DNA from 3 places in the Bacillus haynesii genome. Region 3 is predicted to be linked to each of the others. Evidence: predicted binding sites of a transcription regulator. Region 3 holds the regulator's gene; each other region holds the start of a gene.
The links. The regulator LexA, encoded in region 3, represses DNA repair genes until DNA is damaged. The targets are predictions, from matches to a motif close to CGAACATATGTTCG.
Positions count from the first base shown of each region.

Region 1: the regulator LexA is predicted to act here: its motif matches at 2,084-2,097, upstream of ruvA (Holliday junction branch migration protein RuvA).
Region 2: the regulator LexA is predicted to act here: its motif matches at 1,831-1,844, upstream of H2R00_RS02800 (Y-family DNA polymerase).

Region 1 is NZ_CP059494.1:164,880-168,158, reverse strand. It holds gene queA (tRNA preQ1(34) S-adenosylmethionine ribosyltransferase-isomerase QueA) at 1-165, opposite strand, end outside; gene H2R00_RS00820 (DUF2905 domain-containing protein) at 206-406, opposite strand; gene ruvB (Holliday junction branch migration DNA helicase RuvB) at 399-1,403, opposite strand; gene ruvA (Holliday junction branch migration protein RuvA) at 1,413-2,018, opposite strand; gene H2R00_RS00805 (intercompartmental signaling factor BofC) at 2,142-2,663, opposite strand; gene H2R00_RS00800 (protein kinase family protein) at 2,908-3,279, shown strand, end outside.
Region 2 is NZ_CP059494.1:575,513-578,791, forward strand. It holds gene H2R00_RS02790 (MDR family MFS transporter) at 49-1,287, opposite strand; gene H2R00_RS02795 (YqzH family protein) at 1,414-1,626, opposite strand; gene H2R00_RS02800 (Y-family DNA polymerase) at 1,902-3,164, shown strand; gene H2R00_RS02805 (YolD-like family protein) at 3,180-3,279, shown strand, end outside.
Region 3 is NZ_CP059494.1:1,105,360-1,108,638, forward strand. It holds gene H2R00_RS05350 (DUF896 domain-containing protein) at 1-145, opposite strand, end outside; gene H2R00_RS05355 (YneB family resolvase-like protein) at 211-858, opposite strand; gene yneA (cell division suppressor protein YneA) at 877-1,188, opposite strand; gene lexA (transcriptional repressor LexA) at 1,340-1,963, shown strand; gene H2R00_RS05370 (NucA/NucB deoxyribonuclease domain-containing protein) at 2,160-2,588, opposite strand; gene H2R00_RS05375 (thymidylate synthase) at 2,915-3,279, opposite strand, start outside.

The DNA.
Region 1 (3,279 bases), 940 kb from region 3:
GCAATCGCCCGCGTTCAGAAAATCAATCACGTGCTTAAACGTACTGTGAGTGATCTCCCCTGTTTTTTTATCCAGCACCATCAGCCTGGACGCATCCCGCTCTTTTAAAGGAACCTGTGCGATGAGGCGTTCAGGCAAGTCAAAATCGAATAATTCTACTTTCATCTTTTTTCACCTTACTCTATCTATAGACTTGAATTTCGCATCATTTCATTCGTCCGAAAAACGAAAACACCACGGACAGAATGATGCTGATGACAATGCATGTAACAACCGGAAAGAAAAACGTCACGTTTCCCTTTTTCACAAAAATATCGCCGGGAAGCCTGCCGATGACTTGCATGAATAAACCGATGCCAAAAATGACGGCGCCCAGCACCATTAAAATCTTTGGAAATTCAGTCATGGTTCGGAACCTCCATTTTAAAGTGGCTGTAAACATCAGGGGTTACGATGCGTCCCCGCGGCGTTCTTTGAATAAAACCGATTTGAAGAAGATACGGCTCATACACATCCTCAATCGTGTGAGATTCCTCACCGATGGTAGCCGAAATTGTATCGATGCCGACGGGACCGCCGCCAAATTTTTCGATCATGCCCAGCAAAAGCTTGCGGTCGATATGGTCAAGCCCGAGTTTATCAACCTGGAGGCGTTCAAGCGCATCAACCGCCACTTCCTCCGTGATGGAGCTGTTTCCAAGCACTTGGGCAAAATCCCGGACCCTCCTCAAAAGCCTGTTGGCAATCCGCGGCGTCCCTCGTGACCGTCTCGCGATTTCGAGAGCCGAGAGCGAATCGATGTCGACTTCAAACAGCTCTGCCGTTCTGATCACGATTTCCGAAAGCTCGTCACGCGTGTAATACTCAAGCCTCGACAGAACGCCGAACCTGTCCCTGAGAGGCGCGGTTAACAGCCCGACCCTTGTGGTCGCGCCGACAAGGGTAAAAGGAGGAAGATCGAGCCTCACAGAACGTGCCGACGGTCCTTTGCCGATCACGATATCAAGGCAGAAATCTTCCATCGCAGGGTACAGCACCTCTTCGATCGAACGGTGCAGGCGGTGGATCTCGTCAATAAATAAAACGTCACCTGGCTCCAGAGCCGTTAATATCGCCGCCAAATCGCCGGGGCGCTCGATTGCCGGACCTGACGTCGTTCTGAGATTGACTCCCATTTCGTTGGCGATGATCGCGGCGAGCGTCGTTTTTCCCAATCCCGGCGGCCCGTACAATAAGACATGATCAAGGGTTTCCTCCCGCATTTTCGCAGCTTCGATGAAAACCTTGAGGTTATCTTTCACTTTTTCCTGGCCGATATACTGCGCCAGTCTTTGCGGACGCAGACTTTGCTCAATCGCTGATTCATGGTTGTCTAGTTCACTTGATACAAGCCGCTCATCCATGATATCACCTTACTTTAACAATTTTTGCAATGCTTTTTTAACGTATTGATCCGTCGAAAGCGCCTCTTCCTTTTTCAAATGAGGCTGGACTTTTTTAATTTCCCGGTCGGAATAGCCGAGCGCCCTCAATGCTTCAAGCGCCTCCTCAAGAGCCGTTTCCGCTTCATGAATTTGCTCCCGCTCTTCATGGTTAAACAGATCGGCCGCGATGTCAGGAACAGCATCTGCAAGCTTCCCTTTCAGATCAAGGATGATCTGCCTTGCCGTTTTTTTGCCTACGCCGGGGAATTTGACGAGAAATGCTTCGTCCTCATTCTCGATCGCTTCAATCACCGCTCCCGGATCGCCGGAGGCGAGGATCGCAAGCGCTCCTTTTGGGCCGATTCCCGTAACATTCAGCATTTTCGTAAACAGCATCTTTTCTTCCCTTGTTGAAAAGCCGTACAGCGCATTTGTGTCTTCTCTTACATAATGGTATGTATAGATTGTTTCTTTGCTGTTTTTCTTATAAATAAACGGATTTGGCGTAAAGATCTGATAGCCGATCCCGCCGTTTTCAATGACAATATATTGGGGCGATACATAATCAATCGTCCCTTTTACGAATTCGATCAACGTTCATTCACCTCTTTGACTGCTCTTCATTGTAACACAAAACAGGCAAAGCTAGAATGAAAAAGTTAACATATGTTCGCTAAAAAAGGGTTCTGTTTGCAGCTGAAAAAAGACATAACAGCGTCATGTCTTCATATCTTTTACATGATGTTGGCTTCCGGATGATTTTACGGCTTCAATGACATGTTCAAATTCCTTTTTCGTGCGGTATGGTATCCCTTTGCGCAAATCATCCGCCATCCGACTTTCCAGGCGCTTTATATCAATCTGAAAAAACGATTGAATCGGTTCTGATAATATGCCAGGGCGGCCGTGAAAAGTCGAAATTACGCCGTCTTCCGTCACTCCGATATAACCGTTTGTTTTGCTGAGGGGAGAAATGTCGTCCACCTGTTTGCGAAACAGAATAAACCCCTTTTTCTGATCGATAAGCTGCCACCCTTTATAGGCAGCTTTAAAGTCTTCCAGTGTACGAGCGGCCTCTACTTTATTTTCGATTCCAACGTCTCCATCCAGATAAACCTTTTCAAGCTGGATTTGAACTTTAGCCGGCTTTTCGGCCAAGGCCTCCAGGTGAAAGCTGAGCGCGGCCAGCAGACTTCCAATAAGCAATAAACCGATTTTGAACTTGCTTCGGCTGTTCATCAATATCACCTTCTTTTTTGCCTTAACGATCATATCTATAGTTTGACCAACGCTTTTAAAAATTAATCTAAAAAAGCAAGCGATCTCTTTTTAGATGACAACCGGTTTACGAATGTTACATTTTCAAACCAATATGAAGAACTCAAAAGCATTTAAGGTGCAAAACCGCCCGTTCTCATGTATAAACAACATTATAGAGAGTTTTTCGTTTGAAACCAGCCCTTAAAAAGAAGGTGAGCTCAGCGTGAAAAAGGCGCAAACCTATGCAGAAGCCGTAAAGTATGATACGAAAAAAAAGTTCAACAAACTTGTCCAAAAACCCGATGACCTGGAGTTGATCGGGAAAGGCAGGAGCGCATACGTTTTTAAGCTGACTGAAGAGGGCAGGGAAATGGCTCTTAAAGTCTTTTTTCCCGAATTTAAGAACATTGCCGCAAGGGAAGCTGAGATTTACAAAAAGCTTTCTGATTCGAATTATTATCCTGATATATATGAAACAGGGCCATCATATATATTAATGGAGTATATTAAAGGATACACTTTTTATGAGTGTTTAAACAAAGGCATTCCGATCGATGATGACATGATCTGCGAGGTCGACCGCGCATTGAACGAT
Region 2 (3,279 bases), 530 kb from region 3:
GGGCGTCAGCCGGAAGGCCGGCCTTTGAGTGAGCCGGCCTGTTTTCAATTAATGCTGCATCGTTTTTTTCGAACTTAATTTGACTTTTGCCTCATCTATTTTGAGTTTCCGGAAGGCTGCTACCAAGAAAGGAACGCCGCAAATGGTGACAGCAGACAGAATTGCAAAAGTGAAAAACGGTTTTTCCGCTCCAAAGGCGTCCAGCAGCATTCCCCCCGCCCAAGGACCGACCACGCTTCCCAGCTGGGTGAAGCCCATAGCCCCGAAGTAAGTGCCTTTCAACTCAGGCCGGGCAATCCGGTCGACCAGTAAATCCATCATCGAAAAGAGAAGCACTTCCCCGATCGTAAACACGATAATGATCAAGACGATAGACCATAGATCATGGAAAAACGAGAGGCTGAACAGGCTTCCGCTAATCAGCACATTTCCTGCAATCAGCGATAAAATCGGTGAAAACCGTTTGGCGATATGTACGATCGGGTACTGTACGGCAAGCACGGCCAAGGCATTCAGCGTCAGCATCATGCCGAACACTTTCGTCCCGTCTTCGATGAAAGGGCTGGCCGCCATGTATTGTGCAAGCGTCGATGTGAAGTGGGAATAACCGAACAAACAAAGAATCGAACCGATTAGCGTAATCGTAAATACCCGGTCTGCTTTTGTCACCTCCAGCGCGTCCCGCACTTTTATACGCTTATTACGCTCAGTTGCCGGTACGGTATGGTGTTTAAATTGAATGACCAGCACCGCCGCATAAATAAAATAAATGAACGCTGCAATGAAAAACGGCAGCGTCGTTTTGGAAGATCCGAGATACAGGCCTAAAAGCGGACCGAAGACGACGCCGAGGTTGATCGCAGTATAGCGGAGATTAAAGACGAAAAGGCGCGTTTCGGGTTTGGATACGTCTGAAAGCAGCGCTCTTGAAGTCGGTTCAAACAAAGCGCGGCATAATCCGTTTAAGGCATTCATGACAAAGAATGTCCAGACATGATCGGCGAGTGCAAAACCGGCGAACACGAACGTCCAGCCGAAAATCGAAACGAGCATGATGGTTTTCCGGCCGAACCGGTCTGATAAGTACCCGCCGTAAAAGCTTGCCGCAATTCCGATCAGAGAGCTCGCTGCAATGACGGCGCCGGCAAAGCCGGAAGAGGCGCCTTTCACTTGTGTCAAATAAATTGCTAAAAAAGGGATGCTCATGGCTGTGCCCATACGTCCAAAAATGGTTCCGACAATAATGGTCCAGCTGAGCGGGTGGATGTTCTGCCATTTTTGTTTCATGATAAACTCTCCGTTACGTTTTTATTTGTTATCATACATGAAACAGATGGCGGTGAATAGAGGAATTTCTAAATGCTGGGTGATAAAAGGCTTCCCGTATAAAGGAAGCCGAAAGGAAAAATCGATTTATGATGAGAACAAGCCTTGATTTGTGACATAATCATAGATGACATCCTCGATATGGGCATGCAGCCCTTCATTCGGTTCCTCGATCCGCCTTTCCTGCAAAGCCAGCTTCAGGATTTCTTTTTCACCGGGGCTGAGCGGATCGGTTGCAACATTGCGTCCGTACTGCTTCAGCGCCTGTCCGAGCATTTTTTCAATCAGTTTCTCATCCATTTGTTTTCTCCTTTAGGAGCGCTTTTTCTTTTATCTTACTAAGAAAAACAGATGTTCTCAAGGGAGCTTTCAATTTGAACCATCAAAACTGAATGCGGCAACATTCCGAACTGGAATGATCAACCATGTCATCTTCTTTCCAAAGAAGGTGTTTTTTATTGCTTTCATCCAGGATTTTCTTTGGATAAAATTACGCCTGGAAATCGAACGTATATTCGGAGTATAGTATTCATACACTAATTGTGCGAACATCAGTTCTTGCTGGAGGGAGAGATATGGATTACAGTCAATATCCGTCGCGTTCGGTTTTGTGCGTTGATATGCGGAGCTTTTATGCAAGCTGTGCCGCAGTCCTGCTCGGACTTGATCCGATGACTTGCTTCTTGGCGGTTGTCGGAAACACGGAGCGGCAGGGGAGCATCGTTCTTGCTGCTTCTCCGGCTCTGAAAAGAGAGTTCGGCGTTCAAACGGGAACAAGGCTTTATCAGCTGCCGGATGATCCGCGCATCAAGCTGGTCAATCCGAAGATGGGGCTGTTTGTCCGTGTTTCTACTGAGCTCACCCGGCTGTTCTGCCGCTATGTGCCGCCTGATGCCATTCATACGTACAGCGTGGATGAAAGCTTTATTCAGGTGGACGGTGTTGAGAGCATGTGGGGAGACGCCCGAACGATTGCGATGAAAATTCAAGATGATATGGAAAGGGAGTTTGGCCTTCCCTGTGCTGTCGGAATCGGACCGAATCTGCTGATGGCAAAGCTGTGCCTTGACCTTGAAGCGAAAAAATCAGCAGACGGGGTGGCCGTCTGGGGCTACGAAGACGTGAAAACGAAGCTGTGGCCGCTGTCTCCGCTGCGCCGCATGTGGGGAATCGGCTCAAGGCTGGAAAAGACGTTAAACCGGATGGGGATTTTTACAGTCGGCCAGCTGGCACACTATGATCTCAGGCGGCTCGAGAAAACATTCGGGGTGATGGGAAACCAGCTCTATTATCACGCCTGGGGCATCGATCTTTCCGCGATCGGAGCGCCGATCATGGAGGGGCAGGTCAGCTATGGAAAAAGCCAGATTCTGCTTCGCGATTATCCGAATCCGGATGAAGTCAAGCATGTCATTCTTGAAATGTGTGAGGAAGTGGCCAAAAGGGCGCGCGCCCACCGCCAGGCAGGCCGGACCGTCAGTCTTGGCGTCGAATACAGCCGCGATGAGCTTGGCGGCGGATTTTACCGTTCAAAAACAATGGAAAGCCCTTCAAATATCACGCTTGATCTCTACCACACATGTCTGGCACTGTTCGAGCGGTTTTATGCCGGCAAAACGGTTCGAAAAATTTCCGTGTCTTTGTCCAATATTCAAGATGACACCAATATGCAGCTTGATCTTTTTCGCCCCGATCAGGAAAAGAAGCGGCAGCTCGGGTATGTGATGGACGGCATCAGAGAACGGTACGGCTCAACAGCGCTTTTGCGGGCCGTTTCCTATACAAACGCCGGGACGGCCCGGCTGCGGTCAAAATTGGTCGGAGGCCATCAGGCATAGAAAGGAGAATCATTTATGCTTCGCGACAGAGGCAGTATCAAATGGGTTTCGATGATGCTGCCTGAGCACGTGGAATTGCTCAGGGAATATCATGAAAGCTTTCAAAAACTCAAAA
Region 3 (3,279 bases):
ACGTGTTTTTCATAGACGCGCGGACGCCTTGAAGGTATTCCTGGCGAAGCTTCTGCTGTTCAGCTTTTTCTTCGTCTGTTAAAGATCCGCTCTTTGCTTTTTTGGCAAGCTCGTTAATTCTGGCTATTTTTTCTTTAGAAATCATAAAATACTCCTTTGATTCGGTATATATCCATCATACTACTAAATCAGCTTTCGTTTGACAACAGATTAGTCTGCAAGGCCGTCCTTATACTCCTGGTAGCGGCGGTGAACGGTTGCTTTTGAAATGCTGTATCCGAACCCTCTCAACACGGCTGCAATCTCCGCAAACGTCAGCTTGTTCTCCCTGAGTCTGACGATTTCTGAAAGAGGCGCTTCGATTCGCTCTCTCCCGCCGCCTTCATTGCGGTGTTTCAGGTTCCTCTCCGGGCGGTAGCCGTTTTCGACCGCCTTCTTCATTCCCCGTTTAATCTTCAAGTTATGTATTTTCCGCTGGTATTCCTCAACAATGCCGACAATCTCCAAAACCATCGAGTCCGCTTCGGAAAGCTCAAGCTTTCCGCGGTGAGCCAGCGTGTAGATTTGAACGCCTTCTTTATATAAACAGTGAAGAAGGGCAATTTTGGCATTCCCTCTGCCAAGCCGCGTATCATCCTGTATTAAAACCGCGTCAATATCTGATGTTTTGATTTCCTCGAGCAGATCGAAGACGCCGTCGCGGTCCATTTCATATCCGCTCGCCTGCTCGGAAATGACGTTCACGACGTTCATCCCGTGTTCGGCGGCAAGCGACTGAAGCTCTTCTTCCTGCCGCTTTAATGAGGTTTCCTGCTGCTCCTTCGCAGTGCTTACCCTGGTGTAAATAATCGCATTCATGGAAATCCCCTCAATCTTTTATTCTACAACTGCAAGCTGATATTGATCGGAGTGCTGTTTGGCTAACGGCAGGATCAAGACATCACCTGGCTTAATGACAGAGGTCGGCAGATTGTTTTTATCGGCGACCCACTCAATGAATTTTTGTTTGTCTGCGGGTTTTCCGCCTTTGATCCGGTCGGCCAGCTCCCACAATGTATCGCCATCTTGCACTTCTATTTTAACATATTGCTTTCTTTCTTCGATTTTACCGGCAAAAGACACAAACAGAATACAGCAGCTGATCACAGCAGTAAACAGACTGACAAAAATCAATGATTCACTTTTCATATCCATCACCCCAGAATGTTTGTTCGGTTTTATGATTTCAGTATACATACGAACAAATGTTTCTGTCAATTGTTTTTTTCGAACCTATGTTTGTACTCAAAGGAAAAACATGCTATAATCTAGCTAAAATCGACGTTTTGAGGTGCAAAAAATGACGAAGCTATCAAAAAGACAACTTGATATTTTGCGTTTCATTAAAGAAGAAGTGAAGCGCAAAGGCTATCCGCCTTCCGTCAGGGAGATCGGAGAAGCGGTCGGCCTGGCGTCAAGTTCGACGGTACACGGCCACTTGGCAAGGCTTGAAACGAAGGGATTGATCAGAAGGGATCCGACGAAGCCGAGAGCGATCGAAATTCTCGATACAGAGGAAGAAATTCACATTCCGAAAAACCAGGTTGTCAATGTTCCGGTCATCGGAAAGGTGACGGCCGGTACACCGATTACCGCAGTCGAAAACATTGAGGAATACTTTCCGCTTCCCGACCGCCTGGTGCCGCCGGATGAGCACGTCTTCATGCTGGAGATCATGGGAGAAAGCATGATCGATGCCGGAATTCTTGATCAAGATTATGTGATCGTCAAGCAGCAGAACACCGCAAACAACGGAGATATCGTCGTTGCGATGACCGAAGACGACGAAGCGACTGTTAAGCGGTTTTACAAAGAAGAAACCCATATCCGCCTTCAGCCGGAAAACCCGACGATGGAGCCGATCATCCTTCAGAATGTGACGATTCTCGGAAAAGTCATCGGCGTTTTCCGCACCGTTCATTAAAAATCGGACTCATCAGCAAAACCGCCGACCGGCGGTTTTTTTTCACGAAAAAACAGGCTCACATCCATTTGGCAATGAAGGATGCGAACCTGAAACAGAGGGATTGATAATATGCTTACATTACCATTATCCCCCATAAAGGTTTTTACGTCAACAAAAAATGTTTCCCTAAGGAAATATTTTTGTTGTTTGCCTGTTATTGAACGATAAACAAAATTCTGGTCCCGTCGGCGTAACCGCTCAGCCTGTTCCCGACCCAGGAGCCGGCTCCGCGGTTATCCGATGAGCTTACATATCTGACCGACGCTCCTTTGCCACCTTCTTCACACATGGCCATCGGCCATTCATCACGGTCAAAGCCCGGCTTAGTCGGAATCCCCTTCAATGATTCCTGGCGGCGCTTATCCGCTCCCGATCTTTCAATCGTGCAGACATCTGAATGCCCCGCTTTGATTGCATCGCTTATATGAGCGCCGGTTTCTGGATAGCGCGATGCCGGAAAATACAATATGTCATCATACCTTGCAGCACCTTCGGCTTGCTGAGGAGAATATGCGGCGCCTCCCGAAAGCCCAAGCAGTACCAATGCGGAAAACAGCAGATGAACCGCCCATTTTTTGATCATGACAAAAACAACCTCCCCTTGTATATGCTGGTTTCATTAACAGATTAAGAGAGAATTGTTTTTGCTTTTCGGGTTCTTTGTGAAAAAGACGTTTAGATTGTGTAAATGAACGTTTAGACGAAAATCTCTCCGGTGTTTGCATTTCTGCTCCGTCATAACCTTGAAAAAGCTCGATTTCGAGCTTTTTTAAACTGCACGTACTTTTGGCATCCGCTCTAAACGTCAACACGGCTGCCGTCAGTATACATGCGGCAGCCGGATACGCAACGTATTTTCAGAAAATGATTCATTCCCCCAACAAAAAAACAGGCGGCAAATCCGCCTGTTCATACGGCAACTTCAAATGTCAGCTTGTCGCCGTGCTTATAGTCAATTAATTTAAAATCATCGATTGTAAAGTCATAAAAGTTTTTGATGTCCGGGTTGATCCACAGCTTAGGCGCTTCATACTGCTCGCGTTTCATCTGAATGTTTAAATTGTCGATGTGACGGGTATAGATGTGGCAGTCACCTATATTGAAGATGTATTCGCCCAGCTCATAACCGAGGACCTGAGCGATCATGCGCTGCAAGACATTATATTGGAACACGTTGAACGGGTTGCCGAGCGCCATGTCATTGCTTCTCGCTCTTACTTCCAAAGAAAGCTTTCCTTCCTTCACATACCATTGCGTTTCATAGACGCAGGGCG